DNA from 2 places in the Kluyvera georgiana genome. Region 2 is predicted to be linked to the other one. Evidence: riboswitches for the same ligand, from Rfam matches in the RefSeq annotation. Region 2 holds a riboswitch; the other holds the start of a gene.

What was found. A riboswitch is a leader RNA that binds a small molecule or an ion and turns the genes downstream of it on or off. The one in region 2 is predicted to bind cobalamin.
Region 1: another riboswitch for cobalamin. It lies ahead of ABTW00_RS04530 (cobyrinate a,c-diamide synthase); the one in region 2 lies ahead of btuB (TonB-dependent vitamin B12 receptor BtuB).

What each region holds. Positions count from the first base shown of each region.
Region 1 covers NZ_CP158865.1:939,370-954,957, reverse strand. Annotated here, with positions in the region: gene ABTW00_RS04585 (cobalt-factor II C(20)-methyltransferase) at 1-439, opposite strand, end outside; gene cbiK (sirohydrochlorin cobaltochelatase) at 436-1,215, opposite strand; gene ABTW00_RS04575 (cobalt-precorrin-6A reductase) at 1,212-2,012, opposite strand; gene ABTW00_RS04570 (precorrin-3B C(17)-methyltransferase) at 2,009-2,734, opposite strand; gene cbiG (cobalt-precorrin 5A hydrolase) at 2,734-3,789, opposite strand; gene ABTW00_RS04560 (cobalt-precorrin-4 methyltransferase) at 3,770-4,543, opposite strand; gene ABTW00_RS04555 (decarboxylating cobalt-precorrin-6B (C(15))-methyltransferase) at 4,536-5,105, opposite strand; gene ABTW00_RS04550 (cobalt-precorrin-7 (C(5))-methyltransferase) at 5,095-5,700, opposite strand; gene cbiD (cobalt-precorrin-5B (C(1))-methyltransferase CbiD) at 5,694-6,833, opposite strand; gene ABTW00_RS04540 (cobalt-precorrin-8 methylmutase) at 6,830-7,465, opposite strand; gene cbiB (adenosylcobinamide-phosphate synthase CbiB) at 7,476-8,435, opposite strand; gene ABTW00_RS04530 (cobyrinate a,c-diamide synthase) at 8,432-9,805, opposite strand; cobalamin riboswitch at 9,902-10,077, opposite strand; gene ABTW00_RS04525 (L-threonine kinase) at 10,212-11,081, shown strand; gene cobD (threonine-phosphate decarboxylase CobD) at 11,066-12,142, opposite strand; gene amiC (N-acetylmuramoyl-L-alanine amidase AmiC) at 12,149-13,399, opposite strand; gene argA (amino-acid N-acetyltransferase) at 13,629-14,960, shown strand.
Region 2 covers NZ_CP158865.1:4,806,769-4,822,356, reverse strand. Annotated here, with positions in the region: gene argE (acetylornithine deacetylase) at 1-485, opposite strand, end outside; gene argC (N-acetyl-gamma-glutamyl-phosphate reductase) at 639-1,643, shown strand; gene argB (acetylglutamate kinase) at 1,656-2,429, shown strand; gene argH (argininosuccinate lyase) at 2,547-3,920, shown strand; gene oxyR (DNA-binding transcriptional regulator OxyR) at 4,283-5,200, shown strand; gene sthA (Si-specific NAD(P)(+) transhydrogenase) at 5,183-6,583, opposite strand; gene fabR (HTH-type transcriptional repressor FabR) at 6,781-7,416, shown strand; gene ABTW00_RS22775 (YijD family membrane protein) at 7,432-7,785, shown strand; gene trmA (tRNA (uridine(54)-C5)-methyltransferase TrmA) at 7,879-8,979, opposite strand; cobalamin riboswitch at 9,094-9,280, shown strand; gene btuB (TonB-dependent vitamin B12 receptor BtuB) at 9,347-11,230, shown strand; gene murI (glutamate racemase) at 11,175-12,032, shown strand; rRNA gene ABTW00_RS22755 (16S ribosomal RNA) at 12,403-13,942, shown strand; tRNA gene ABTW00_RS22750 (tRNA-Ile) at 14,013-14,089, shown strand; tRNA gene ABTW00_RS22745 (tRNA-Ala) at 14,200-14,275, shown strand; rRNA gene ABTW00_RS22740 (23S ribosomal RNA) at 14,474-15,588, shown strand, end outside.

The DNA of each region.
Region 1 (15,588 bases), 1.1 Mb from region 2:
ACTGTTGCTCCATCGCCAGCGGCGTTTTGCTGCGCGCGGCAATGGCGGCGAACGAGGTTACGCCGGGAACAATCTCCAGCCATTCCGGGCTGCCGATGCGCTGGAGTAAAAAGACCCAGGTGCTGAACAACATCGCATCGCCAAGGGTGATAAAGCCGACGGTTTTCCCGGCTTCCACTTCGCGCACCAGCGCCGCCGAAACGTCGTCCCACACCGCCTCTTTTTCGGCGCTGTCTGCGCTCATCGGGAAGTGACAGCAGCGCACCTCGGTCTGCTCGCCGAGATACTCGCGCACGATAGAGAGCGCCAGGCTGTCGCCGCCTTTGCGCCCCGCCGGGGCGTAGAGGATATCCAGCGAGCCCAGAATGCGCGCCGCGCGTACGGTAATCAGGTCAGACGCGCCCGGACCGGTGCTCAGAGCATACAGTTTGCCGCTCATGCTGCCTCCAGAGACTGCTGCAGATGCTCAACAAACATGGCGCGTACCACCGGGTTTTCACCCAGCCCGCACAACCACGGTGTCGCCGGAATGCCTGCGGCGTTAAACCGTGTCTTCCACGAATCCTCTTCGTCGGAGGCCATGTCGTTAATCGCATGGTCACCCGCCACCAGCATCAGCGGCATCAGGTGTACGGCGCTGACGCCCTCTTGGCTCATACTCTCAATCAGTACGTCCACTTCCGGGTAGCTCTCCACCGCGCCAACCCGCGCCGGAAAGCGCTGGGCGGTCATCATATGGTCGAGGCAGGCGTAGGCGGCAAAGGCGTGATGGCTGGCACCGTGGCCCATAAACACCACCTTTTCGTTGGCGTTGAGCGCGGGCATCTGTTGGGCGAGCGCGTCCATCAGGCGCACGTAGTCGTCATGCCTGCTCAGCAGCGGCGTCCCGAGGGTCAGGCGTTTGAACAGCGGGCGCAGGCTCTGCACTTCACGGGCGATTTTTTCGTATTCGTCGCCGTTGATGATGTGCAGCGACTGTACCGCCACATCGTCATAGCCGAGGTCCGCGAGTTTTTGCAGCGCCTCAAGCGGGGTATCGGTTTCAATACCATCGCGGGCTTTCAGCTTGCGGATGATCATCCCCGAGGTAAAAGCGCGGAACAGGTCACGGTCGGGGCAGCTTGCCGCCAGCTCGCGTTCGCAGGCGACAATATTCTTCTCGCAGGTGTCATGGTAGCTGGTACCAAAACTCACCACCAGTAGGGCTTTTTTCATGCTTGATTCCTTTTGTCGGCGGCCAGCCAGCGCGCTAAGCGCTCGGCAAAGGCGGGCTGACTTTCCAGTAGTTCGTCGCCGGACACCAGCGGTGCCGGGCGGGTAATCACGATGCAGGGAAGCCCGGCATCCAGGCACGGCTGCACCTTTTCCTGATAGCCGCCTTCCGCGCCGGAGGCTTTGGTCACCACTACGTCGGCGCGGCAGTGTCGGTAAAACGCGGCGTTAAACTCGGCGCTGAACGGCGCGCAGATAGCAAAAATCTCGCCCACGCCAAAGCCGAGGTCCGCGCACTGCTGTACCACGTTCGGCACCGGCAGCACGCGGGCCAGCAGCGTTTTTTCCGGCAGCCCGGCGCGCCATAGCGCCAGGTCTTTGCTGCCGGTGGTCAGCAGCACGCGCTGGCCCAGCGGTTTAATCCGCTCACAGGCTTCATCAATGCTGGTGACGTAGTGCAGCAGCGGGTGCGTCAGTTCATCCCGTTGATCCGGGCGCTGGTAGCGGCTCAGCAGCACGCCCGCTTCCGTACAGGCATCCAGCACGTTGCGGCTGACCGCTTCGGCATACGGATGCGACGCATCAATCACCCAGCGCGTGTCATGTTCACGAAGCCAGGCCACCATCTCCGATTTTTCCAGACGACCGCAGCGCACCTGCCCCTGAATATCCCCCGCCAGCGCTTCGCCGGTGGGCGTGGCGACCGAGACGGTGTATTGCACGTTTGCCGCATCCAGTAGCTGGCAAATCGCCCGCGCATCGCTGGTACCGCCCACCACCAGAACCTCCCCGAAACTCACAGCACGTAGCCTCGCGGAGTAATCATCAGCCCGTCCTGGACGTAGGTGGTTTTGTTGCCGACGATGACCAGGCTGGTCATATCCACCGGTTCAAAGTCCATCGCGCCGAGCGTCGTGAGCCATTTTTCCTGCTTTTTACGCCCGGCGGATTTCACCACGCCTACCGGTGTGTCGGCGCTTTTAACGGCGGAAAGCAGTTCAAAGGCGCGCGCCAGATGCCCTTCACGGCCCCGGCTGCGCGGGTTATAGAAGCAGATAACGAAGTCGGCTTCCCCGGCGGCGATAATGCGTTTTTCAATCACCGGCCACGGCGTCAGCAGGTCGCTCAGGCTGATATGGCAGAAGTCATGCATCAGCGGCGCGCCCAGCAGCGAGGCGGCGGCAATGCTGGCGGTCATCCCCGGAATCAGGCGCACCTCCACGTCGAGCTTCTGTTTACTGACCAGCTCAAGCACCAGCCCTGCCATGCCGTAGATGCCCGCGTCGCCGCTGCTGATTAGCGCCACGTTGTGCCCGGCCTGCGCCAGTTCAATCGCCGCCTGGCAGCGTTCAATCTCTTTGCACATCCCGGTTTTGATCACCTGCTTGTCGCCGGTAAAAGCCTTCACCAGATGGGTGTAAGTTTTATAGCCGACAACGATTTCCGCCGCCTGTAGCGCTTCAACGGCCTCCATGGTCATCATCGCCTGCGAACCCGGGCCAATTCCGATTACGCTTAACATCAGTGTGTTACTCCCAAAGTAATGGTGACGCCCTGTTCACGCAGGGTCTCGCCTAATAGATTTCCGTTGCTCATCCGCCACGCTGCCGGACCTGAAACGCTGCCCACGCCGACCGTCTGCTTCACAAACCGCGACGAGGGAAAACGGTGTTCGTGTTCGCGCAGGGCGTCCACGCTGAACACGTCAAATGGCACGTCAAGGTCGCTTGCCAGCTGAATCAGCCCCAGTTCGTCCTGCTTGAGGGCGATGCTGCCGATAGCCTTCAGAGCCAGCGGGTCTACCTCCTGACACGCAAGCTGACGATGCAACAACTCGCCGAGCAGCGTGCAAGGCGTGCCGCGTCGGCAGCCAATGCCTGCCACAATGCGTCGTGGCACCAGTTTCCAGTGCGGCAACGCCAGTTCAGGCAGCGTAGCGCGCAGGGTGATGCACACCAGCGCATCCAGCTCAGGCAGCGCGTTAAGGTCGCTGACGGTAATAAACCCGCGTCGGTCGCAGCGGCTGATCTCATCGGCGAGCATGTCGTCCCACCACAGCCCCACGCGCTGCTGGCTGACCAGCATCTGGTTAACGGTTTTCACCGCCGCGCGAAAGTCGTGCATCCGCGCGTTAAGCTGGCAGGCCAGCGTATCCAGCGCCGCCACGTCGTTAACGTCGGTGGCGGTGGTGATAACCGGGTCGACACCGAGAATGCCCGCCAGATGCCGGGCGAGGTTGTTCGCCCCGCCGATATGCCCGGAAAGCAGGCTGATGACGTGCTGACCGCGCTCGTCAATCACCACCACCGCCGGATCATGGAATTTATCTATCAGCAGCGGCGCGAGCGTGCGTACCGCAATCCCGGTCGCACCGATAAAAATCAGCGCCGTATCGCGATGAAACGCCTGCCCGACGCTCGCCGCGAAGCCGCCGTCAAACGGCAGGAATCCCGGTTCCACCAGCCCTTCGCGGGTATAACAGTTCATCGGCAGCGCGGCGCTCAGCCGTTTCGCCAACGCCACGCCGCCGGGGGTCAGGCAAAAGAGCGCAATGCGCTCAGGCTTTGCGGTATTCATGGCTAAAGTCTGCGGCGTAGAGACGCGAGTAGTGGTACTCCTCGCCGAGGAAATCCCCGACCAGGATCAGCGCGGTTTTACGGATATCGGCGTCGCGGACCTTGTCGGCGATATCCACAAGCGTACCGCGTACGGTCTGGCTCTCGGGCCAGGTGGCTTTGTAAATCACCGCCACCGGCGTAGTCGCCGGGTAGCCACCGTCAATCAACCGCTCGGCAACTTTATTAATGCGCTGCACCGAGAGGTAAATCGCCATCGAGGTGCGATGCTGGGCAAAAGACTCCAGCTGTTCGCGCTCCGGTACCGGGGTGCGCCCTTCCAGGCGGGTGATGATGAGGCTCTGCGACACTTCCGGCACCGTATACTCCACGCCCAGCTCCGCCGCCGCGCCGAGAAACGCGCTCACACCCGGTACCACCTGCCAGTGAATGCCGCGACGGGTCAGCTCTTCGCCCTGCTCGCGCACCGAGCCGTACAGCGACACGTCGCCGGTTTGCAGGCGGACCACCGTTTTACCGGCCTTCACGCCGGCTTCCATCAGGTCGAGAATCTGTTCCAGATGCAGTTCGGCGCTATCGTGACACTCGGCCTCAGCCGGGCAGTAGCTCAGCAGTTCGGGGTTAATCAGCGAACCGGCGTAAATCACCACCTGCGCCTGTTGTAGCAAACGGTAGCCCTTCAGGGTGATCAGCTCGCGGTCGCCCGGCCCGGCGCCAACAAACCAGACACAGCGTGAATCAAAGGCATCACTCATGGATTTCCTCCTTCTGACAGGCAATGACAAAAACGGGGTTATGCGGTTTGAAGTAGTGACCGCTACCAAGCGCGGTGAGCGTGGATACGTTCAGCTGCTGGCAGTCAATCGCCGTCACGTCCGCCTGCTGGAGGTGCTCAAGGGCGAAATGCAGGTTTTCCTGCAGAATAAAGGTCATCACCAGCCGTCCGCCGGGGCGCAGATGATGCAGCGACCAGTCAATCAGCGCGGTAAGGTGACCGCCGCTGCCACCCATAAAAATCGCGTCGGCACGTTCGACGCTGACGTCAGGGGCTTCACCGGCAATAATCGACACGTTACCGCAGGCAAAGCGTTGGCAGTTTTCTGCCAGCAGACGCAACGCCGCCGGGTTGCGTTCAATCGCCGTGACCGCCAGCGTCGGATGTTGCAACGCGGCTTCAATCGACACGCTGCCGGTCCCCGCGCCGATATCAATCAGGTGGCTGGCCCAGTGCAGCTCTAGTTTTGAGAGCGCCAGTGCGCGTACCGCCTCCTTGGTCATCGGCACTTTTTCGCCGCGTAAAAACAGCTCATCTTTCATCGAGGATCACCACCGTGTTCATCTCATAGTCGTTGTGGACTGCGCTCACCGGCAGCCAGTGAATGCGCTCGTTGTCCAGCGCCAGATTTTCGCCAATCACCATCCAACGATGGCCCTTACCGCGAGCGACCAGCGCGGCGGCTATCTCTTTGGGCCCGCAACGCGTATCGGTCACCATCGCCACCTTGCGATGCACGGCGAGCGTGTCGAAGCACACTTCGCGCCCGTGGCTGCTGGTCAGCCACATGTCGTTCATATCGATGCCCGCCCGCGCACACAGGTACTGCACCGCGCTGACGCCGGGGATCACCCTCACGTTGTCGCGGCCAAAGTGGGCAATCAGCCGCGTGCCGATGCCGTAAAACAGCGGGTCGCCGGAGGCCAGCACCACCACGTTCTGTGCCTGCCGTGCCGCAATCCACGCCAGCACCCGGGGAATATTGGCGCCCAGCGCGCAGCGTTCGCCGCCAAACTCAGGAAACTGCGCCAGATGGCGCACGCCGCCGACCAGCGCATCGGCCTGCTTTACGGCATCTGCTGCCAGCGGCGTCATCAGCTGTACGCCCGCCGGGCCCATTCCGACGACGGTTAACATCGCATGTCCCTTACGATCTCACTGACCGAACGATTGCTGCCGAGTGTCTGGTTATCAAAGGCGAACATGATGGCATCGCAGATGGGCGGGTTTTGCGTGAAGCGCAGCCGCTCCAGCACGCGCTGACAGATGCGTTCGGCCAAGTGGTTGTAGATTGTCTGGAAGCCGTAAGCGTCGATGTGCTCCATGGCCGCTTCGGTGGTGTCGCACTCGCTCACCTGGGTAAGCAGTTCAAGCGGCGCGCCGAGCAGCGCCAGATGGGCCACCAGCGTTTCCATGCGCCCGTCGGCGATATGGCTGTGGGTGTGGAAAATCCCGGCGGCAATTTTGATAAGCTTGCCGGGGTGACCAACCAGCACAATCTGGCGGAAGCCAAGGCGCACCGACTCTTCAATCATGTAGCCGACGAAGTTGCTCATGGTGACCACCCCCTGTGGGTCAATGCCCATCTGTTCGCGCACGAAGCGCTCGCCGTGGTTGCCCGGCACCAGCACCACCCGTTCAAGCCCGGCGGCGCGCTTCATTTCCAGCTCCAGCGCCAGCGAGCGCTTCCAGCTCTCTTCCGACATCGGCGTGACGATGCCGGTGGTGCCGATAATCGAGATCCCGCCCAGAATACCCAGCCGTGAGTTATAGGTTTTCTTCGCCCGCTCTTCGCCTTCCGGGGCAAAAATTTCCACTTCTGCGCCGCGCGCCGGGCCGATGGCCTCACGGACGGCGGTTTCGATGGTATGGCGCGGGGTGCGGTTAATCGCCGCGCTGCCGATGGGTAGCCCGATACCTTTGCGGGTGACGGTGCCGACGCCCTCGCCGCCGCGCAGGGTAATCTCGCCGCTGTCGTTGACGGTCACGCGGGCAAAAATCAGCATTCCGTGGGTGGCGTCGATATCATCGCCGCCGTCTTTGCGGATGGCGGCAATACCCTGCAGGCCTTCGACGTGCGGTGATTCGACGTTCAGGTTTAGCGTCACGCCCGACGGCGTGACAATTGACACCTGGTGAATCAGGTGCTGACGCATCACCATCAGCGCGGCGACTTTCGCCGCCGCCGTAGCGCAGGAGCCGGTGGTGTAGCCTTTGCGCAGCGCTTTGCCGTTATGCCATACCGGGGCATCGAAGGCGGATTCGCTCATCGCGCCCCCTGCAGGTGATAGAGAATGGCGTTGACGATCGCCGCCGCGACGTTGCTGCCGCCTTTACGCCCCAGCGCGGCGATGCCCGGCAGGCTGCTTTTACTCAGCGCCTCTTTCGACTCTGCCGCGCCGACAAACCCGACCGGCACGCCAATCACCCCGCTGACGTCCAGCTCTGTATGCTCCAGCAGACGGAATAGCGCGGTGGGCGCATTGCCGAAGACGAACACTTTGTCGCCTTCTTCTTTGGCGGCAATATCCACCGCCGCCATCGAGCGGGTGATGCCCTGCGCTTTGGCTTCGCGCACCACGCGCGGGTCGCTGATGTAACAGCGGCACTCGCCGCCGAAGGTCGCCAGCAGATTTTTATTGATGCCGGAGAGCGCCATGGTGGTGTCGGTGTACAGCGTGCACGGGCGGCTGAGCGCCTCGCTCAGCCGGGTTAAGGCATCCGGCGCGAACCACAGAATATCCAGCCACTCAAAGTCGGCGGTGGTGTGGATCACCCGTTTGATAATCGCCTCGTGCAGCGGGCTGGCAAAGCGATACGTCGGGCGCATGTCGGCGATAATCTCGCTGATTATCTCGAAGCTTTTGCGCTCAATCGCTTGCGGTTGCTGGATATAGTTCATGCCGTTCTCCTCAGGCCGCGCCCACTAGCCAGTACCTGACCGCCATAAACAGCAGCAGGGCCAGCGTGGAGGCCACCCACATCAGTCGTATCGTTCGGGAAATGTCATCGATGGCGATAGCGCGTCGGGCATCGCCGATCCACGGCTTCTCCACGCGCTGACCAAAATAGTCGTTTGGGCCGCCGAGCCGCACGCCCAGCGCCCCGGCGACGGCGGCTTCCGCCCACGCGCAGTTCGGGCTGCTGTGGTTGTAACGGTCACGCCAGCCAATGCGCAGCGCGCGCGGGCCGTCGTAGCGGCAAAGAAATGCGGCGATGCTAATCAGCAGCCAGCTCAAGCGAGCAGGAATAAAATTGGCGACATCATCGAGGCGGGCGCTGACCATACCGATAGCGCGGTACTTTTCATGTTTGTAGCCCACCATCGAATCGAGGGTGTTGACGGCTTTGTAGGCCATGGCCAGCGGCGCGCCGCCGAGCAGCAGGAAAAACAGCGGCGCGATAATGCCATCAACGGTGTTTTCCGCCACCGTCTCCACCACCGCGCGGTTAATCTGCTCCGGCTGGAGCTGTGAGGTATCGCGACCGACAATCCACGAGAGCTTAATTCGGCTTTCAGCCAGATCGTCGGCACGTAGCGGACGCTCGACGTCCTGCGCGGAACGGGCCAGGCAACGCCCGGCCAGCACGGTGAAAATCATCCATACCTCAACGCCCCAGCCCAACCCCGGGTGAATCAACGTCGCCAGATGCAGCACGCCCCAGGCGATGCCGTAGGTCAGCCCGACCACCGCCAGCCACATCACGCCGCCGCCGATACGCAGGGCGCGATCGCTGTGACAAGTACGGCGCACGACGCGCTGAACGAGATGAATCAGGTTGCCTATCCAGCGCACGGGATGCGGCCAACTCTGCGGATCGCCGATAATAACGTCGAGCAGCCATGCACAGCACCAGGCGAGCAGCGTCATAGAACGCTCCTTGCGGCGGCGAACCAGTGATTCAGCATGGCTGGATGCTGGGCGAAGTGAACGTGAAGATAGCTGGCAAACGTGTTGCCAAGCTGCCAGCCCCCCTGCCATTGCTGAAGCACGACGCCATCGCGAGTTTTTCGGCAGGCCATCGCCGCCGGGATTCGGGCGGTGAAGTCAGAGTAGTGGAACTCGTGACCGCGCAGCACTTCGCCGGGCGCGGCGAGCAGCGTTTGCTGCTCGGCCTGCGCTTCACAGTAACCAAAGCGGGTGAGACGTTTGCCCATTTTGCTGTCGCCGGGGAGAATGTTAGCCATGGCGTGCACCTCGCCCTGCGCATCTTCCAGCGTGCTGCCGAGATACATCAGGCCGCCGCATTCGGCGTAAATCGCCACGCCGCGCTCATGTGCCACCCGCAGCTGGGCCAGCATCGGCGCGTTGGCGGCAAGCGCTCGGGCGTGCAGTTCCGGGTAGCCGCCACCGAGCCAGATCATCTGGCAGTCGGGAAGTACCGCGTCATGCAATGGGCTAAAGCGGACAAGGGTCACCCCCGCGCGTTCCAGCAGCGCGAGATTATCCGGGTAGTAGAAATTGAACGCTTCATCATCCGCGACCGCGAGGGTTAGTCCCTCGCCGCTGGCCGGCATCGGTGGCCACTCGCCCGGCGGTAACCTGTTCAATACGCTCAGCTCCAGCAGACGATCGACATCCAGCGTCCGTTCCAGCGTCGCGGCGAAATCCTGCCATGGCTGGCCATCGATGAGCGCTTCCCGAGCGGTGACCAGACCAAGGTGACGTTCCGGCAGCGATACGCCTTCCGCACGCGGCACGTAGCCGAGCACCGGCAGGTCGCAGTAGCGTTCAATGGCGTTTTTCAGCAGTTGGAAGTGGCTATCGCTGTTGACGCGGTTGACGATAACGCCCGCAATATTGAGGCTCGGGTCGAAGTGCTGGAAGCCCATCACCGTGGCGGCAATGGAGGTCGAGACCGCTTTGCCGTCCACCAGCAAGATGACCGGGCAGCCCAGCTGTTTCGCCATCGCCGCGCTGCTGCAATAGTTGGGGTCGGTACCGTAACCATCGTAGAGGCCCATCACGCCTTCAATGACGGCAATATCGGCCTGCTGCATCTGTTCGCCGAACAGCGCGTTGAGCGTAGAAGGGGGAAGCATAAAGCCGTCGAGATTGCGGGACGCGACGCCACACAGCGCGGTGTGCCAGCCGGTGTCGAGATAGTCCGGGCCGACCTTGTAGGGCTGAACGCGCAGGCCACGCTGCTGAAGCAACGTTAGCAAGCCGAGCGTCACCGTGGTTTTACCACAGCCGCTGCCGGTGCCTGCGAGGATAAATGCGTGCTGCCTGGCTGCCATACCCTGACCCTATTCAGGGTGGTTCTCGGGTATAGCCGTGCGCACGCCCAGTCCGAAGACTGTACGACTCAAAGCAACCCACTTCCCACCGAAGTTGTTGTGAATGGCCAACAGGCAGGTCTTCTGGCTTAGCGTCATCCTCACCCGTCCTTCCCGATCCAGCGATCAGTGGTTTCTACGGGGTCGTCAGCATTACAGCAGCGGGGGCTGCGAGGGATTTACACCCTCTTCCCTGGCACATACTATGCCAAACCTGTTGGTTGCAGATTTATGCCGGCACATCGGCCCGCACAAAATAAAAAGCAGGTTACTCTAGCGCCGCGAAAGAAGGATTTCGTTGCGCTATGACAATACCGGCATATTTATTTACGGTAGTTATATTTCGTTTGGCAAGGCAAGGAAAATCATGAGCGTGGCGCGCTGTCCCGCCTCCGGTGGGGAACTGATTCAGGGCTGGATTCTCGGCAGCGAAAAGCTCGTCTCCTGCCCAATAGACTGGTATAGCACCGTGGAAGTGCGCGAGGGCGTGCCGCTCGTCAATGAGCGACCGCTGGCGCGGGCGATGGTTAATACGCTGCTGGCGCGCTGGGGCTATCCGCCGACGCTGAGCCAGACGCTGCGCATTGAGATTGACTCGACCATTCCCGTGGCGAAAGGGATGGCCAGCAGCACCGCTGACATTGCCGCCACTGCCGTCGCCACCGCGCATCATTTGGGACATTCACTCAGTGAATCTGAACTGGCAACGCTGTGCGTATCGCTGGAGCCGACGGACAGCACCCTGTTTCATGCGCTAACGCTTTTCGATCATCACCACGCACAAACCCAGATTGCCTGCGCCCCCGCCCCCCATTTTGATCTGCTGGTGCTGGAGAACCCGGTTCAGCTTCGCACCGCCGACTATCACCGCCTGCCGCGACGCCCGGCGCTGGAGGCCAACGCCGGGGTGCTGCAACAGGCATGGGATAAGGTACAAACCGCCTGCACGGGCAATAACCCCAGCCTGCTCGGCGAAGCGGCGACGCTCAGCGCTGTCGCGAGCCAGACTCTGCTGCCAAAGCCGGGTTTTACGGCGCTGCTTTCACTTGTCGAACGGTGTGGCCTGTACGGCCTGACGGTGGCGCACAGCGGCAGCGTAGTCGGGCTGATGCTCGACCGTCGCTATCACGATGTGGATTATCTGCACTGGGCACTGGCACAGCGCGACCTGGCGGCGCACTGGCCGCAGCGGCATCTGCTCGCGTCAGTGAATGGCGGGGTTCAGGCCAGCGCCTGACGCAGCGCCGTCAATAGCCGCTGGTTTTCTTCGCGGCTGCGAATCGCCACGCGGAAGTAGCGCCCGTCCAGCCCCGGATAGTTGGCGCAGCTGCGAATCAGAATCTGTTTTTCTAGCAGCGCGTACTGTAGCTCAACTTCCGGGCGTTCGCAGCGCAGGAAAAGGTAGTTCGCCCGCCCCGGATACACCTTCAGCCCCTCAATCTCGCCCAGCGCCCGGTAAAAATGCGCTCCCTCTTCAGCCAGCCAGCAGTGGGTAGCCCGCTGATAGTCGACATCAGTGAGAATGACCTCTGCGGCCAGCGCGGCAAAAGCATTGATTGACCACGGCATCTGCCGCTGACGCAGCCTGGCGACCGCTCGTTCATCGCTGTTCAGCAAATAGCCCAGCCGCAGGCCGGGAATGGCATAGAATTTGGTGAGCGATCGCAGCACCCAAACGTGCGGATACTGCGCCAGCCGTGGGATAAAGCCCGCTTCATCGGGAATAAAATCGAGAAAGGCTTCGTCGAGGACCAGCGCGATTTCCAGCGCGCGACAGCGCTCGGCGATTGCCGCCAGCAGCGCGTCATCCGGCAGCAGGCCGGTAGGGTTATTGGGCGTGCAAAGAAACAGGCAGTCCAGCCCGGCGGTCAGCGCCGGGAGAATACGGTCAGTCAGCTGCCAGTTGTCCTCTTCACGCAGGAAAAAGGTATCGATGGCGCAATCAACGGTTTCCAGCGCCCGACGATATTCGGCGAACCCGGGCGCAACCACCATCGCCCGGCGCGGACACAGCCCCTGAACGAGGGTAAAGATGGATTCGGTTTCGCCGTTGCCCGCCAGGATCCACGTTGCCGGAACACCATGGTGTTCCGCCAGCGCCCGATGCAGCTGCTGATACTCGACGTCAGGGTAACGTTCGGCGCAGCTGAGCTGGGCGACAATCGCCCGTTTTAAACTTTCAGGCATTCCCAGCGGGTTAATATTGGCGCTGAAATCCAGCAGTTGGTCGGCGGAAATCCCCATCAGCGCCGCCGCTTCACGGATATTGCCGCCGTGAGCGCTTTTCAGACGCGACACGCCCGGTTACCCGCGCCGCGCCAGCGTTGCGCCGTCGGCAAAGTAGGCCTTAATGCCAGCGAGGATCGACTCGGCCACTTCCTGCTGGAACTTCGCGGTTTTCAGCTTACGCTCTTCTTCAACGTTACTGATAAACGCCGTTTCGACGAGGATAGACGGAATATCCGGCGCTTTCAGCACCGCAAACCCGGCCTGCTCGACCTGATTTTTATGCAGGTTGTTAATCTGCCCCATCTTCTTGAGCACCGCTTTCCCAAATTTCAGGCTGTCGGCGATGGTCAGCGATTGCACCATATCGAACATGGTGTGGTCGACGTAGCGGTCGCCGCTTTTGCTGACGCCACCGATCAAGTCCGAGGCGTTCTGAGTCTGCGCGAGGTATTTCGCCGCCGTACTGGTGGCCCCCTTGGTAGAGAGCGCAAACACCGATGAGCCGCTCGGCTGACGGCTGGTAAAGGCATCCGCGTGAATAGAAACAAACAGGTCGGCGCGCTGTTTCTGGGCTTTGGCCACCCGCACCTTCAGCGGAATAAAGATATCTTCGTTGCGCGTCATGTAGGCCTTCATGTTGCCTTCTTTCTCAATCAGCGCGCGCAGGCGGCGGGCAATTTGCAGCACCACGTCTTTTTCCCGCGTCTTGTACAGCCCCACCGCGCCGGAGTCTTCGCCGCCGTGTCCGGGGTCAAGCATAATGACAATTGGCCGATCGCGACCGGCTTTCCCCGGCTGCGGCCCGCTCTGCGCCGGCGGCACCTGCTTTTCGAGACCGTCTTTGTTGTACTCTTCCAGCAGCGCCAGCAGCGGGTCCTGCACATCGTTCGCGTTAGCGGGGTAGAGATCCATCACCAGACGTTCTTTAAAGTTGGCAACCGGCGCGAGGGCAAACAGCTGCGGTTTGACGTCCTGCTTCAGCTCAAACACCATGCGCACGGTCTGCGGGTCGAACTGGCCGACACGCGCGGATTTAATAAACGGATCGTCGCCGCGAATCTGCGCCGCCATCCCTTTCAGCACCGAGTTGAGGTTCACCCCTTCAAGATCAACCACCAGGCGGTCGGGATTGCTCAACGCAAACTGCCGATACTTGAGCACGCGGTTGGACTCCACCGTAACGCGCGTGTAGCTGGACGCAGGCCAGATGCGGACGGCCACCACCTGACTGACGGCAGCGAAACCAACCTGACTGACACTTAGCAACCACATGGCGCCCGCCCCTTTTAACAGGCGGCGGCGACTCAAAGACTGACTTCCTGACATGCTCTATCCCAGGCAAAAAAAGACGATTTCAAATTAAGCAAAATATGATTGACCGAAAACTTTAACCAAAGGCGAATAAACTGTCATCTATAAAAGGGTAAACATTCGTTGGTTAAGCGAAATTTGGCGGAGATTTTTCCCATGTTTAGGCAAATTCCGGCTTGCGTTTAGCGCAAAAACAGAATAAAAATACACTTATTACGAATAATCATGCATTGAGGGTTGTGCCGTGGTGAAGGAACGTAGAACCGAACTGGTCGAGGGGTTTCGTCATTCAGTCCCCTATATTAACGCTCATCGGGGCAAGACGTTTGTCATCATGCTTGGCGGCGAAGCCATTGAGCATGAGAACTTTTCAAGCATTGTCAATGATATAGGGCTGCTGCATAGTCTGGGCATCCGCCTGGTGCTGGTCTACGGCGCGCGTCCGCAAATCGACGCCAATCTGGCCGAACATCAACATCAGCCAACCTATCATAAACACATTCGTGTCACCGATAGCAAAACCCTTGAACTGGTTAAACAGGCGGCGGGCCAGCTGCAGTTGGATATCACCGCGCGTCTGTCGATGAGCCTGAACAATACGCCGCTTCAGGGCGCACACATCAATGTGGTCAGCGGTAACTTTATCATCGCCCAGCCGCTGGGCGTGGATGACGGTATCGACTACTGCCACAGCGGGCGCATTCGTCGTATTGATGAAGAGGCGATCCACCGCCAGCTCGACAGCGGCGCTATTGTGCTGATGGGGCCGGTTGCCGTCTCCGTTACCGGCGAAAGTTTTAACCTGACTTCAGAAGAAATTGCCACTCAGTTGGCGATTAAGCTGAAGGCCGAGAAGATGATTGGCTTCTGCTCATCGCAGGGCGTTTACAATGAGGCCGGTGAAATCGTTCCTGAACTGTTCCCTAACGAAGCGCAGGCGCGCATCGAAGAGCTGGAGCAGGAAGGCGACTACCTTTCCGGTACCGCTCGCTTCCTGCGCGGCGCGGTGAAAGCCTGCCGCAGCGGCGTGCGTCGCAGCCACCTGATCAGCTATCAGGAAGACGGCGCGCTGTTGCAGGAATTGTTCTCACGCGACGGTATTGGTACGCAAATCGTGATGGAGAGCGCCGAGCAGATCCGCCGCGCCACCATTAACGATATTGGCGGTATTCTCGACCTGATTGCGCCGCTGGAGCAGCAGGGGATTCTGGTGCGTCGCTCACGCGAGCAGCTGGAGATGGAGATCGACAAGTTCACGATTATTCAACGTGATAACACCACCATCGCCTGTGCCGCGCTTTATCCGTTCCCGGAAGAGAAAATTGGCGAAATGGCCTGCGTGGCGGTGCATCCGGACTATCGCAGCTCTTCGCGCGGCGAAGTGCTCCTTGAGCGCATTACCGCGCAGGCGAAGCAAATGGGGCTGAATCATCTGTTTGTGCTGACCACCCGCAGTATTCACTGGTTCCAGGAGCGTGGGTTTAAGCCGGTTGATGTTGAGCTGCTGCCGGAGAGTAAAAAGCAGCTGTATAACTATCAGCGTCGTTCGAAGGTGCTGATGGCGGATTTAGTCTAGCAGCGCCGATCGGTCTCCGCGCCCTCTTCCCTTTTGAAGCTGTCTCTTATAATCCTTGACGACAGTTATCAGAAAGGGGGGAGGTGTATTTGGATTGATCACTCCGTTGCGCTCCTTTTCAGCTCTCGCCACATAAATTGTACGGGCGCAGGGAGCGCGCAAGGGGCGGCCAATCGCCACTGCGTGGTTCCCTCAGCTTATCCCTTCCGGCTTCGGGTCGGGCGCGAGTTCACATCCATGTGAACCACGCCCTCAGCCCACATCCATGTGGGCTGACCCGGCCTACAGGGAACGCCTCGGCGATTTAGACGCCACCAATACCAGTGCAGTCTTTTAGTTAACAGCAAAAACCAGAGCCACTGAAACCGATGAGTCCCCGCTGGAAATCGGCGAGCCGGAGAATGGAAGACAAGGTTAGGACGCCATGGATGGCGGACTGAGGCGAACCGAGACAGGACGTCGAGTTTCGCCGTGCCGCAGGCTGGAGTGCGTAGGTGAGCGTAGTGCGAAGCACCGATTTCCCCGCGGGGCCGCGGGGATTGTCAAGGGGGGCGCGGCCGCCCCCCTTGGCCCGTTCACCGGTGATAGAACGTCATATTCCACCCTACGTAAAGTGAACGGAATCCCT
Region 2 (15,588 bases):
GGGCGTAGCTCGGTCGATTCGGAAAAATAGCGCGCCCCCGCCATGCTGGTTTCTTCATCTGCCGTTGCCAGAATGTAGAGCGGCTTTTTCAGCTGCGTCACGTCAACATCACGCAACGCATCAAGAATAAAGGCGAAGAAGCCTTTCATATCGGCAGTGCCCAGACCGTAGAGCTTGTTATCGTGCTCGGTCAGGGTGAACGGATCGCGGGTCCAGCGGCCGTCGTCAAACGGTACGGTATCGGTATGACCGGCAAGCAGCAGGCCGCCTGCGCCGTGTCCGGTACTGGCCAGCAGGTTGAATTTATTGCGCGTGCCGGGAACCGGCTGCACCTCAACATTGAAGCCGAGAGAGGCGAACCAATCGGCCAGCAGAGTGATTAAAGACGCATTGCTCTGATCGAGTGCTTCTTCGGTTGCGCTGATGGACGGTGTGGCGATCAACGCACGGTAAATCTCGATAAATGGTGGTAAATTGTTTTTCATTGTTGACACACCTCGGGTCGTGATAGTATCAATATTCATGCAGTATTTGTGAATAAAAATACATTATCATTAGGCGTAAGAAAACCCACCAACGGTAGGGTGAAGTGACGACGCTTAATCAGGCAAACAGACATAAGAAGGTAAACGGCCCCGATGTTGAATACGCTGATTGTGGGCGCGAGCGGTTACGCTGGCGCTGAGCTTGTGACCTATGTGAATCGCCATCCTCATATGAACATAACCGCTTTGACGGTCTCAGCGCAAAGCAATGATGCGGGAAAGTTAATCTCCGATTTGCATCCACAGCTAAAAGGGATTGTTGATCTCCCTTTGCAGCCGATGTCCGACATCAGTGAATTCAGCGCCGGCGTTGATGTGGTGTTCCTTGCCACCGCTCATGAAGTCAGCCACGACCTTGCGCCGCAGTTCCTCGCGGCGGGCTGCGTGGTGTTCGACCTTTCCGGCGCGTTCCGCGTGAACGACGGCGCCTTCTATGAAAAATACTACGGGTTTACCCATCAGCACCCTGAGCTGCTGGCTCAGGCAGTGTATGGCCTGGCTGAATGGAGCGCCGAAGCGCTGAAAGAAGCGCAACTGATTGCCGTGCCTGGCTGTTATCCCACGGCGGCACAGCTTTCTTTAAAACCGCTGATTGATGGCGATCTGCTGGATCTCAATCAGTGGCCGGTGATCAATGCGACCAGCGGCGTGAGCGGCGCGGGACGTAAGGCGGCGATCTCTAACAGCTTCTGTGAAGTGAGCTTGCAGCCTTACGGCGTGTTTACCCACCGCCATCAGCCGGAAATCGCCAGTCATCTTGGCGCAGAGGTCATTTTCACTCCGCATCTGGGCAACTTCCCGCGCGGGATTCTGGAAACCATCACCTGCCGCCTGAAGCCGGGCGTGACGCATGCGCAGGTGGCGGAAGCCTTACAGCAGGCCTACGGCGATAAGCCGATGGTGCGTTTATACGACAAGGGCGTTCCGGCGTTGAAAAACGTGGTTGGCCTGCCGTTCTGCGATATCGGTTTTGCCGTTCAGGGAGAACACCTGATCGTGGTGGCGACCGAAGATAACCTATTGAAAGGCGCAGCCGCACAGGCCGTGCAGTGCGCCAATATCCGTTTCGGCTTCGCTGAGACGCAGTCTCTTATCTAAGGTGTGATGACGATGAATCCATTAATTATCAAACTGGGCGGCGTGTTGCTGGATAGCGAAGAAGCGCTGGAGCGTCTGTTTACCGCGCTGGTCAACTACCGCGAGTCGCATCAACGCCCGCTGGTGATTGTCCACGGTGGCGGCTGCGTGGTGGATGAGCTGATGAAGCAGCTCAATTTGCCGGTGAAAAAGAAAAATGGCCTGCGCGTGACGCCTGCCGATCAGATCGACATTATCACCGGCGCGCTGGCGGGCACAGCCAACAAAACGCTGCTGGCCTGGGCGAAGAAACATGATATCGCCTCTGTGGGTCTGTTCCTCGGCGATGGTGACAGCGTGCAGGTCACTAAACTGGATGAAGAATTGGGTCACGTCGGTCTGGCGCAGCCCGGTTCGCCTAAACTGATTAATCTGCTGCTGGAAGGCGGCTTCCTGCCTGTGGTGAGCTCAATCGGGGTCACCGCCGAAGGACAACTGATGAACGTTAACGCGGACCAGGCGGCAACCGCGCTGGCGGCAACGCTGGGGGCGGATCTGATTCTGCTCTCCGACGTAAGCGGTATTCTCGATGGCAAAGGTCAGCGCATTGCGGAAATGACCGCGGCGAAGGCAGAGCAGTTGATCGAGCAGGGGATTATTACCGACGGTATGATTGTGAAGGTGAACGCGGCGCTTGATGCGGCGCGTACGCTTGGTCGCCCGGTCGATATCGCCTCATGGCGCCACGCGGAGCAGCTGCCGGCGCTGTTTAACGGCACGCCGATTGGCACGCGTATTCTGGCTTAAGTATTTGTATGCCCGAAGGCCGCTGCGCCTTATCGGGCCTACGTGAACAGAACCTGTAGACCGGATAAGCGCAGCGCCATCCGGCAGTGAAATTAAAAGAATTTAAGGAAGCATGTTATGGCACTTTGGGGTGGGCGTTTTACTCAGGCAGCAGATCAGCGGTTCAAACAGTTCAACGACTCTTTACGCTTTGATTATCGCCTGGCGGAGCAGGATATCGTTGGCTCTGTAGCCTGGTCCAAAGCGCTGGTAACGGTTGGCGTACTGACGGCGGAAGAGCAATCTCAACTGGAAGCGGCGCTGAGCGTGCTGCTGGAAGAAGTTCGCGCTAATCCGCAGCAGATCCTGGAAAGCGACGCCGAAGACATCCATAGCTGGGTGGAAGGTAAGCTGATCGATAAGGTCGGCCAACTGGGTAAAAAGCTGCATACCGGGCGTAGCCGTAACGACCAGGTGGCTACCGACCTCAAGCTGTGGTGCAAAGACACCGTGGCGGAGCTGCTGGACGCGAATCGTCAGCTGCAAAACGCGCTGGTGGAAACCGCGCAGGTGAACCAGGACGCGGTGATGCCGGGCTACACCCACCTGCAACGCGCGCAGCCGGTCACTTTTGCTCACTGGTGCCTGGCCTACGTTGAGATGCTGGCGCGTGACGAAAGCCGTCTGCAGGATACCCTCAAGCGTCTGGACGTCAGCCCGCTGGGCTGCGGCGCGCTGGCGGGTACCGCTTATGAAATTGACCGTGAACAGCTGGCGGGCTGGCTGGGCTTCGCGTCCGCGACCCGCAACAGTCTGGACAGCGTGTCTGACCGTGACCACGTGCTGGAGCTGCTGTCTAACGCTTCCATCGGTATGGTGCACCTGTCGCGTTTCGCGGAAGACCTGATCTTCTTTAATACCGGTGAAGCGGGCTTCGTTGAGCTGTCCGACCGCGTGACGTCAGGCTCTTCCCTGATGCCGCAGAAGAAAAACCCGGATGCGCTGGAGCTGATCCGCGGTAAATGCGGCCGTGTGCAGGGCGCGTTGACCGGTATGATGATGACCCTCAAAGGTCTGCCGTTGGCTTACAACAAAGACATGCAGGAAGATAAAGAAGGCGTATTCGACGCGCTGGATACCTGGCTGGACTGTCTGCATATGGCGGCGCTGGTGCTGGACGGTATCCAGGTGAAACGCCCACGTTGCCAGGAGGCGGCACAGCAGGGTTATGCCAATGCTACCGAACTGGCGGATTATCTGGTTGCTAAAGGCGTGCCGTTCCGTGAAGCGCACCATATCGTGGGTGAAGCGGTGGTGGAAGCCATTGCCCAGGGCAAGCCGCTGGAAGATCTGCCGCTGGCCGATCTGCAGAAATTCAGCGCGGTGATTGGCGATGACGTTTACCCGATTCTGTCCCTGCAATCGTGCCTCGATAAGCGTGCGGCAAAAGGCGGCGTTTCGCCGAAGCAGGTGGCGCAGGCGATTAGCGACGCGAAGGCGCGCCTGAGCTAGCGCTTAATTGCCGGATGGCGGCGTAAACGCCTTATCCGGCCTACGTAGCCTGTAGGCCTGATAAGCGAAGCGCCATCAGGCAACATCGAGGCACATTGTTGGATACAGCCCGGCCGAGCGCAGCGACGCCGGGTTTTTTATGCGCAAAAAAAAGCGGGCCACGGGGCCCGCAAACGTTCATGTTGGCTTTAGTTAGTCGAGTTTTGAGAGAAACTCAGAAATCCACGCGGCGACTTCAAAGGGTTAAACAAGGAACCGCGCTGTTTCTGTGGTCTATTATTAAACAGAATCCTTGATAGGGATAATCATTCATTGCTATTCTATCTATCGCCATGAACTATCGTGGCGATGGAGGATGAATAATGAATATTCGCGATCTTGAATACCTGGTGGCATTAGCTGAACACCGGCATTTCCGCCGGGCGGCAGATTCCTGCCACGTCAGCCAGCCAACCCTGAGCGGGCAGATTCGTAAACTGGAAGATGAACTGGGCGTTATGCTGCTGGAACGCACCAGCCGTAAGGTGCTGTTTACCCAGGCCGGGCTGCTGCTGGTGGACCAGGCGCGTACCGTGCTACGCGAGGTCAAAGTGCTGAAGGAGATGGCTAGCCAGCAGGGGGAGACGATGTCCGGCCCGTTGCATATCGGCCTGATCCCGACCGTTGGCCCGTACCTGCTGCCCCACATTATCCCAATGCTGCACCAGACGTTCCCGAAGCTGGAAATGTACCTGCACGAAGCGCAGACCCATCAGCTGCTGGCGCAGCTGGATAGCGGTAAGCTGGACTGCGCCATTCTGGCATTGGTGAAAGAGAGCGAAGCCTTTATTGAGGTGCCGCTGTTTGATGAACCAATGATGCTGGCTATCTATGAAGATCACCCATGGGCCGAGCGCGATCGCGTGCCGATGTCGGATCTGGCCGGCGAGAAACTGCTGATGCTGGAAGACGGTCACTGCCTGCGCGATCAGGCGATGGGCTTCTGTTTTGAAGCCGGTGCGGATGAAGATACCCACTTCCGCGCAACCAGTCTGGAAACGCTGCGTAATATGGTAGCGGCGGGCAGCGGCATTACCTTACTGCCCGCGCTGGCCGTGCCGCAGGATCGTAAACGTGATGGTGTCGTTTACCTGCCATGCATTAAGCCGGAGCCGCGCCGCACCGTTGGGCTGGTCTATCGACCTGGATCGCCGCTGCGCAGCCGCTATGAGCAGCTGGCAGAGACCGTCCGCGAGAGCATGGACGGTCATTTCGATAAGACGTTAAAACAGGCGATTTAAGCCGTTTAGCGCCGCTACCCGATAGGCTTCTGCCATCGTCGGGTAGTTGAAGGTGGTGTTAACGAAGTACTCAATGGTGTTACCGCCGCCTTTCTGCTCCATGATCGCCTGGCCGATATGAATAATTTCGGCTGCGCGTTCGCCAAAGCAGTGAATGCCGAGGATCTCTTTCGTCTCCCGATGGAACAGGATCTTCAGGCTTCCCACGCTCATTCCGACGATCTGCGCTCGCGCCAGGTGTTTAAACTGGGCACGTCCGACTTCGTACGGCACCTTCATGGCGGTGAGCTGCTGTTCAGTTTTGCCCACGGAGCTGATTTCCGGAATGGTGTAGATGCCGGTCGGAATATCTTCAATCAGATGTGCGGTGGCTTCACCTTTCATCAGCGCCTGAGCAGCAATACGGCCCTGATCGTAAGCAGCAGAGGCCAGGCTCGGATAACCGATCACGTCGCCGACGGCATAAACGTGCGGCAGCGCGGTCTGGTACATGCTGTTCACTTTCAGCTGGCCGCGGCCATCGGCCTGCAGGCCAATATTTTCCAGCGACAGCGAGTCAGTGTTACCCGTACGGCCATTGGCGAACAGCAGGCAGTCTGCCTTCAGCTTCTTGCCGGACTTCAGGTGCATGATCACGCCATCGTCCACGCCTTCAATCTTCTCGTACTCTTCGTTGTGGCGAATGACCACGCCGCTGTTCCAGAAGTGATAAGAAAGCGAGTCTGACATCTCCTGGTCGAGGAAAGCCAGCAGTCGGTCGCGGGTGTTGATTAAGTCAACTTTCACGTCCATACCACGGAAGATAGACGCGTATTCGCAGCCAATAACCCCGGCGCCGTAGATAATGACGTGGCGAGGTTCGTGGTGCAGACTCAGAATCGAATCGCTGTCGTAAATACGTGGGTGGGTGAAATCAACGTCGGCTGGACGATATGGGCGTGAACCGCAGGCGATCACGAATTTGTCGGCGGTGAGCGTTTCAACGGAACCGTCCGGGCATTCCAGCGCGATGGTGTGTTCATCGACGAAACGGGCGTCTCCCTGCAGCATTTCACAGTGATTGCGCTCATAAAAACCCTGACGCATGCGAGTTTGCTGATTGATAACGCTATCGGCATGATTCAGGATGTCGGCAAAAGAAGAGCGGAGAAGTCGGCTGTGGTCGCTGTAGAGAGGGTTCTGGTTGAATTCGATAATACGGCTGACGGCATGGCGAAGAGCTTTGGACGGGATGGTACCCCAGTGGGTACAGCCGCCGCCGACATTATGATAACGCTCAATAACGGCGACACGGGCTCCTTGCTTCACCAGACCCATAGCAGCGCCTTCGCCGCCGGGGCCGGAACCAATTACTATTGCATCATAATCGTAGGAATGTGGCATGGTAGGGCTTACCTGTTCTTATACATAAAAGCAACAGAATCATAACATCATCGAAGGTATAACCCAATTATCGTTGGGCTTTTTTCATACGAAATAGCATAAATAGCATGTAAACAATCATTAACAAAGCGACGTAAGTCGATTCGTTTTAATCTCTGGTATAGTGCCAGCATGTCATGTGGAAGGATTCAGTTATCGTGATGGGTGTTAGAGCGCAACAAAAAGAAAAAACCCGGCGGTCGCTGGTCGAAGCGGCATTCAGTCAACTGAGTGCTGAACGTAGTTTTGCCAGCTTGAGCCTGCGCGAAGTCGCGCGTGAGGCGGGAATTGCGCCAACCTCCTTTTATCGCCATTTCCGTGATGTGGACGAACTGGGGCTGACCATGGTCGACGAAAGCGGCCTGATGCTGCGTCAGCTGATGCGCCAGGCACGTCAGCGTATCGCCAAAGGCGGCAGCGTGATCCGCACTTCCGTCTCAACCTTTATGGAATTTATTGGTAACAACCCGAACGCCTTCCGCCTGCTGCTGCGTGAACGTTCCGGGACGTCTGCCGCCTTCCGTGCCGCGGTGGCGCGTGAAATTCAGCACTTCATTGCGGAACTTGCTGACTATCTGGAAATCGAAAACCATATGCCTCGTGCGTTCACGGAAGCGCAGGCCGAGGCGATGGTGACAATCGTATTTAGCGCGGGAGCGGAGGCTCTGGATGTTAGCCTTGAGCAGCGCCGACAGCTGGAAGAGCGGCTGGTGCTGCAGTTACGGATGATCTCCAAAGGCGCGTACTACTGGTATCGCCGTGAACAAGAGAAGACGACACATCAGTCCGAATAAGGTGGTAAACGAGCAATGAAACAGTCAGGTCAAGAAAAGGGTACGCTGCTGCTGGCGCTGTTAGCTGGCTTATCGATTAACGGCACGTTTGCAGCCCTGTTTAGCTCCATCGTACCTTTCTCCATTTTTCCAATTATCTCGCTGGTGCTGACGGTCTACTGTCTGCATCAGCGCTACCAGAACCGCACGATGCCGGTAGGGCTGCCTGGCCTGGCGGCCGGCTGCTTTATCCTTGGCGTGTTGCTATACAGCACCGTGGTGCGTGCGGAGTACCCGGATATCGGTTCTAACTTCTTCCCGGCGGTACTGTCGGTGGCGATGGTCTTCTGGATTGGCGTGAAGTTGCGTAACCGCAAGCAGGAATCGTAATTATGGCGTAGGCCGGATAAGGCAAAGCCGCCATCCGGCAATCTGCTCAGGACTTGCCGGATGGCGCTACGCTTATCCGGCCTACCTTCAGTCTTACTTCTTCGTTAACAGCACGCCGCATTCCATATGATGGGTATACGGGAACTGGTCGAACAGCGCGAGGCGTGACACCTTGTGCGTCTGGCTCAACGTTTCCAGGTTCTGGCACAGCGTCTCCGGGTTACAGGAGATGTACAGAATGTTCGGGTATGCCTGTACCATTTTCTCCGTTTCGCTATCCAGCCCGCTGCGCGGTGGGTCGACGAAAATCGTTTCACACTGATAGCTTTTCAGATCAATGCCCTGCAAGCGGTTAAATTCCCGCACGCCGTTCATCGCCTGAGTAAACTCCTCTGCTGCCATGCGGATAATCTGCACGTTGTCGATCTGGTTGGCGGCAATGTTGTACTGCGCCGCCGCGACGGACGGCTTGGCGATTTCAGTGGCCAGCACGCGGTTGAAGTTGCGCGCCAGCGCCAGCGAGAAGTTGCCGTTGCCGCAGTACAGTTCCAACAGATCGCCCTGTGAATTGTTCGTGGCGTCCAGCGCCCACTCCAGCATCTGGATGTTCATGGCGGCGTTCGGCTGGGTAAAGCTATTCTCGACCTGGCGGTAGATCATCTCTTTGCCCGCCACCGGCAGGCGCTCATCGATATAATCTTGATCCAGCTCGATTTTAGTTTTCGTTGCGCGGCCAATCAGGTGCACATTCAGCCCCTGCGCACGGAGCGCATCGCGCAGCGCTTCGGCCTGCTTGCGCCATTCGTCGTCGAGCTTTTTATGATACAGCAGCGAGACCACCGCCTGATTGCTCAGCGTGGTGAGGTAGTCAATCTGGAAAAGCTTATGACGCAGGGCGTGGTTATCGCGCACGCCGTCGAGCATCGCGGTCATTAGCGTGTTGATCAGTTCGCTGGCGGCCGGGAAGGTATCAACGCGAATGCGGCTTTTGGTCTGCTGGTCGAACATGATGTGGTACAGATCATCGCCGTCGTGCCAGATGCGGAATTCAGCGCGCATACGGTAGTGGCTGACCGGCGAACGGAACACCTCCGGCGCGGGTGCGCTAAACGGCGCCATCATCGTTTGCAGGCGAGTCACTTTCTCTGCGAGCTGCGCGTCGTACTGTTCGGTTGGGAGGTGTTCGGGGGTCATGATGCATCCTGAATAATAAAAGTACGCGGGGATTGTAGGGCCTGCTCGGGGGATGTCCAGTGTCGATGCAGGTGAAAATCATAAATAGCAGTCTGGACATCCATATGTAACTAAATGTAGCATCCCCGTACCGGTCCTGTGAGTTAAAAGGGAACCCAGTGTAAATCTGGGGCTGACGCGCAGCGGTAAGGACGGTGAGAAACGAGCGCACAAAGTGCAGACACTGCGGCTGGCCGTGGGAAGTCATCGTTTCTTTATATAGCCTCCAAGCCCGAAGACCTGCCGGATGACGTCGCATGAGGTTTTATCGTCGCGAGCAACTGATAAAGCCTGCGGCATCCTTTTTCTGTTTCGGATGCTTTGAAAAATGATTAAAAAAGCTTCGCTGATGACGGCGTTATCCGTCACGGCTTTTTCCGGCTGGGCGCAAGGCAGCAATTCAGACACGCTGGTGGTCACCGCCAACCGCTTCCAGCAACCTGTTAATACCGTGCTGGCGCCAACCGACGTGGTGACGCGTGATGATATTCAGCGCTGGCAGTCGAAAGATCTGAATGATGTGATGCGCCGTTTGCCCGGCGTTGATATCTCGCAGACCGGCGGCATGGGTAACAGCGCTTCTCTTTATGTCCGTGGCACTGAATCGCGCCATGTGCTGGTGTTGATTGACGGCGTACCGATGGCGCGGGCCGGGATAGGCAACGCGATTGATATTAGCCAAATCCCGGTGTCTCTGGTACAGCGCATTGAATACATTCGCGGGCCGCGTTCAGCCGTGTACGGTTCCGGCGCGATAGGCGGTGTGGTCAATATCATTACCATGAGTGACGATGAGCGTGCGCAGATTAACGCCGGAGTGGGTTCGGACGGCTATCAGACCTACGATGGGGCGGTGAATAAACGCTTTGGCGACACGATGATAACGGCAGCAGGCGCCTACCAGACAACGAAGGGATTTAATATCGTCCCAGATTCTCCATACAGTGGCGACAGTGACCGCGATGGCTATCGGAATAAGCTGTTCTGGGGGGCCGTGCAGCACAAGTTTGATGATAGCTTCTCGGGTTTCTTCCGTGGTTATGGATACACGGCCAACAGTGATTACGATCAGAATACGATGTATGGCTCTCCTGAAGGTAATGACGAAGCTCAGAACTACAACCAATCCTGGGATACCGGACTGCGTTATAACTCCGGTATCTATTCTTCTCAACTGATCGCTAACTATCAGCATCTTAAAGACTATAACTACACGAATAACCTTGGTCGCTATGCTGGCCAAGCCACATTGGATGATATGGAACAGCGTTATATCCAGTGGGGGAACAACCTTGAGGTTGGGCACGGGGCGATTAGCGGTGGGGTGGACTGGAAGCAGGAAAAGCTGGTTTCCGGCAGCACGACAAAAACCGATGCCTATAAACGTGATACGACGGGCCTTTACCTGACCGGGCAGCAGCAGATTGATTCCGTTACGTTGGAAGCATCTGGCCGTGAGGATCACGATGAGCAGTTTGGTTGGCACGGAACGTGGCAAACAGCTGCAGGTTGGGAGTTTATTGATGGTTATCGCGCAACGCTTTCTTATGGCACCGGCTTCCTGGCCCCCTCTTTGGGGCAGCAGTATGGTGCAACGCGTTATGCATATGGAAGTAACCGAGGCATCATTGCCAACCCGAATCTGCAACCTGAAGAATCTAAACAGTGGGAAGCAGGAATTGACGGCATTACGGGGTCGTTGGATTGGAGGCTTTCTGCGTACCACTATGAAATTCAAAACCTGATTGATTATAAAAGCTCAAGCCAATACAGCGAGTACGTCAACGTGAAGTCGGCCACCATTAAAGGCGTAGAGTGGACGGGGAACATCACGACTGGCTCGGTAGAACATCACCTGACACTGCAGTATGTTGATCCGCGTGATGACGAAACCGACCAGGTTCTTGCTCGTCGCGCGAAACAGCAGGTGAAGTATGAAGTCACAGGGGAGGTTTACGGTCTTGGCTGGAATATCGCTTACCAATATTTGGGACAGCGCTATGACAACAGCTACGACGAGACAACTGGCTCCTCCAGTCGGGTGAAAATGGGCGGCGTGAGCCTGTGGGATATCGGATTGTCATATCCTGTCACCTCACACCTGACCGTTCGTGGTAAAATAGCTAACCTGTTCGATAAAGATTACGAGACAGCATATGGCTACCAAACTGCAGGACGGGAATACACCTTGTCTGGCAGCTACACCTTCTGAACCACGTCCCACCGTGCTGGTATTTGATTCCGGCGTCGGTGGGCTGTCGGTCTATGATGAGATCCGGCATCTTCTGCCGGACCTCCATTACATCTACGCTTTTGATAATGTCGCTTTCCCTTACGGGGAGAAGAGCGAGGAATTTATCGTGGAGCGCGTCGTGGAAATCGTCACTGCGGTACAGCGGCGCTATCCGTTAGCGCTGGCGGTTATCGCCTGTAACACGGCAAGTACGGTATCGCTGCCCGCGCTGCGCGACAAATTCGCCTTCCCGGTTGTCGGCGTCGTACCCGCGATTAAACCGGCGGCTCGCTTGTCTGCTAACCGTATCGTGGGGCTATTGGCCACGAGGGGAACGGTAAAGCGTCCTTATACTCACGAGCTTATCGCGCGCTTTGCTAATGAATGCCGCATTGAGATGCTGGGTTCTGCCGAGCTGGTGGAACTGGCGGAAGCGAAGCTGCACGGTCAGACAGTTCCTCTGGAAGAATTGCGTCGTATTTTACGTCCGTGGCTACGAATGCAGGAACCGCCGGATACCGTTGTGCTCGGTTGTACCCACTTCCCTCTATTACAAGAGGAGCTTTTACAGGTGCTGCCGGAAGGAACTCGGCTGGTGGATTCTGGTGCGGCGATTGCACGGCGTACGGCCTGGCTGCTGGAACATGAAGCGCCGGATGCAAAATCTAATGACGCGAATGTGGCTTATTGCATGGCCCTGACGGCAGAAACTGAACAACTTTTACCCGTTTTGCAGCGTTATGGCTTTGAAACGCTCGAAAAACTACCTGTTTCAGTCTGATTTGTTCAAAAAAGAGACGGTTGAAAAGTTTTTTTAAAACAGGGCTTGTCAACGTCTCAGAACTCCCTATAATGCGCCTCCACTGACACGGAACAACGGCTTGCAAGTCGCCGGGTCAGCGAGGTTCTCCTGAGAATCTCGACGGAGAAAAGCGAAATAAACGCTTGACTCTGAAGCGGGAAAGCGTAATATGCACATCCCGCGCCGCTGAGAAAAAGCGAAGCGGCACTGCTCTTTAACAATTTATCAGACAATCTGTGTGGGCACTCGAAGATACGGATTCTTAAACGTCGCAAGACGAAAAATGAATACCAAGTCTCTGAGTGAACACGTAATTCATTACGAAGTTTAATTCACGAGCATCAAACTTAAATTGAAGAGTTTGATCATGGCTCAGATTGAACGCTGGCGGCAGGCCTAACACATGCAAGTCGAACGGTAGCACAGAGAGCTTGCTCTCGGGTGACGAGTGGCGGACGGGTGAGTAATGTCTGGGAAACTGCCCGATGGAGGGGGATAACTACTGGAAACGGTAGCTAATACCGCATAACGTCGCAAGACCAAAGTGGGGGACCTTCGGGCCTCACACCATCGGATGTGCCCAGATGGGATTAGCTAGTAGGTGGGGTAACGGCTCACCTAGGCGACGATCCCTAGCTGGTCTGAGAGGATGACCAGCCACACTGGAACTGAGACACGGTCCAGACTCCTACGGGAGGCAGCAGTGGGGAATATTGCACAATGGGCGCAAGCCTGATGCAGCCATGCCGCGTGTATGAAGAAGGCCTTCGGGTTGTAAAGTACTTTCAGCGAGGAGGAAGGCGTTGTGGTTAATAACCACAGCGATTGACGTTACTCGCAGAAGAAGCACCGGCTAACTCCGTGCCAGCAGCCGCGGTAATACGGAGGGTGCAAGCGTTAATCGGAATTACTGGGCGTAAAGCGCACGCAGGCGGTTTGTTAAGTCAGATGTGAAATCCCCGGGCTCAACCTGGGAACTGCATTTGAAACTGGCAAGCTTGAGTCTCGTAGAGGGGGGTAGAATTCCAGGTGTAGCGGTGAAATGCGTAGAGATCTGGAGGAATACCGGTGGCGAAGGCGGCCCCCTGGACGAAGACTGACGCTCAGGTGCGAAAGCGTGGGGAGCAAACAGGATTAGATACCCTGGTAGTCCACGCCGTAAACGATGTCTATTTGGAGGTTGTTCCCTTGAGGAGTGGCTTCCGGAGCTAACGCGTTAAATAGACCGCCTGGGGAGTACGGCCGCAAGGTTAAAACTCAAATGAATTGACGGGGGCCCGCACAAGCGGTGGAGCATGTGGTTTAATTCGATGCAACGCGAAGAACCTTACCTACTCTTGACATCCAGAGAACTTAGCAGAGATGCTTTGGTGCCTTCGGGAACTCTGAGACAGGTGCTGCATGGCTGTCGTCAGCTCGTGTTGTGAAATGTTGGGTTAAGTCCCGCAACGAGCGCAACCCTTATCCTTTGTTGCCAGCGGTTCGGCCGGGAACTCAAAGGAGACTGCCAGTGATAAACTGGAGGAAGGTGGGGATGACGTCAAGTCATCATGGCCCTTACGAGTAGGGCTACACACGTGCTACAATGGCATATACAAAGAGAAGCGACCTCGCGAGAGCAAGCGGACCTCATAAAGTATGTCGTAGTCCGGATTGGAGTCTGCAACTCGACTCCATGAAGTCGGAATCGCTAGTAATCGTAGATCAGAATGCTACGGTGAATACGTTCCCGGGCCTTGTACACACCGCCCGTCACACCATGGGAGTGGGTTGCAAAAGAAGTAGGTAGCTTAACCTTCGGGAGGGCGCTTACCACTTTGTGATTCATGACTGGGGTGAAGTCGTAACAAGGTAACCGTAGGGGAACCTGCGGTTGGATCACCTCCTTACCTTAAAGAAACGTTCTTTGAAGTGCTCACACAGATTGTCTGATGAAAAATAGCAGTAAAGAATCTCTGCAGGCTTGTAGCTCAGGTGGTTAGAGCGCACCCCTGATAAGGGTGAGGTCGGTGGTTCAAGTCCACTCAGGCCTACCAAATTCTTCCTGATACCGCGTTGTGAAACGACTCGCATACTTCAGTATGCTTCGCCGTTCCACGCCTTGTCTCAGAAAGCATTACGGTTTTAAGAGATTCTGTCAAACGATGGGGCTATAGCTCAGCTGGGAGAGCGCCTGCTTTGCACGCAGGAGGTCTGCGGTTCGATCCCGCATAGCTCCACCATCTTTACTGCAACAACCCAAGAAAACTTCAGAGTGTACCTGAAAAGGTTCACTGCGAAGTTTTGCTCTTTAAAAATCTGGATCAAGCTGAAAATTGAAACGACACACTGTGTCTGTTCTCCGTAATAAGAACAGATAAGCGGTGTGTTCGAGTCTCTCAAATTTTCGCAACACGAAGTGAAACATCTTCGGGTTGTGAGGTTAAGCGACTAAGCGTACACGGTGGATGCCCTGGCAGTCAGAGGCGATGAAGGACGTGCTAATCTGCGATAAGCGTCGGTAAGGTGATATGAACCGTTATAACCGGCGATTTCCGAATGGGGAAACCCAGTGTGTTTCGACACACTATCGTTAACTGAATACATAGGTTAACGAAGCGAACCGGGGGAACTGAAACATCTAAGTACCCCGAGGAAAAGAAATCAACCGAGATTCCCCCAGTAGCGGCGAGCGAACGGGGAGCAGCCCAGAGTCTGAATCAGCTTGTGTGTTAGTGGAACGGTCTGGAAAGTCCGACGGTACAGGGTGATAGTCCCGTACACCAAAATGCACAGGTTGTGAACTCGATGAGTAGGGCGGGACACGTGGTATCCTGTCTGAATATGGGGGGACCATCCTCCAAGGCTAAATACTCCTGACTGACCGATAGTGAACCAGTACCGTGAGGGAAAGGCGAAAAGAACCCCGGCGAGGGGAGTGAAAAAGAACCTGAAACCGTGTACGTACAAGCAGTGGGAGCACCCTTTGGGGTGTGACTGCGTACCTTTTGTATAATGGGTCAGCGACTTATATTCTGTAGCAAGGTTAACCGTATAGGGGAGCCGAAGGGAAACCGAGTCTTAACTGGGCGTTAAGTTGCAGGGTATAGACCCGAAACCCGGTGATCTAGCCATGGGCAGGTTGAAGGTTGGGTAACACTAACTGGAGGACCGAACCGACTAATGTTGAAAAATTAGCGGATGACTTGTGGCTGGGGGTGAAAGGCCAATCAAACCGGGAGATAGCTGGTTCTCCCCGAAAGCTATTTAGGTAGCGCCTCGTGAACTCATCTTCGGGGGTAGAGCACTGTTTCGGCTAGGGGGTCATCCCGACTTACCAACCCGATGCAAACTGCGAATACCGAAGAATGTTATCACGGGAGACACACGGCGGGTGCTAACGTCCGTCGTGAAGAGGGAAACAACCCAGACCGCCAGCTAAGGTCCCAAAGTCACAGTTAAGTGGGAAACGATGTGGGAAGGCTCAGACAGCCAGGATGTTGGCTTAGAAGCAGCCATCATTTAAAGAAAGCGTAATAGCTCACTGGTCGAGTCG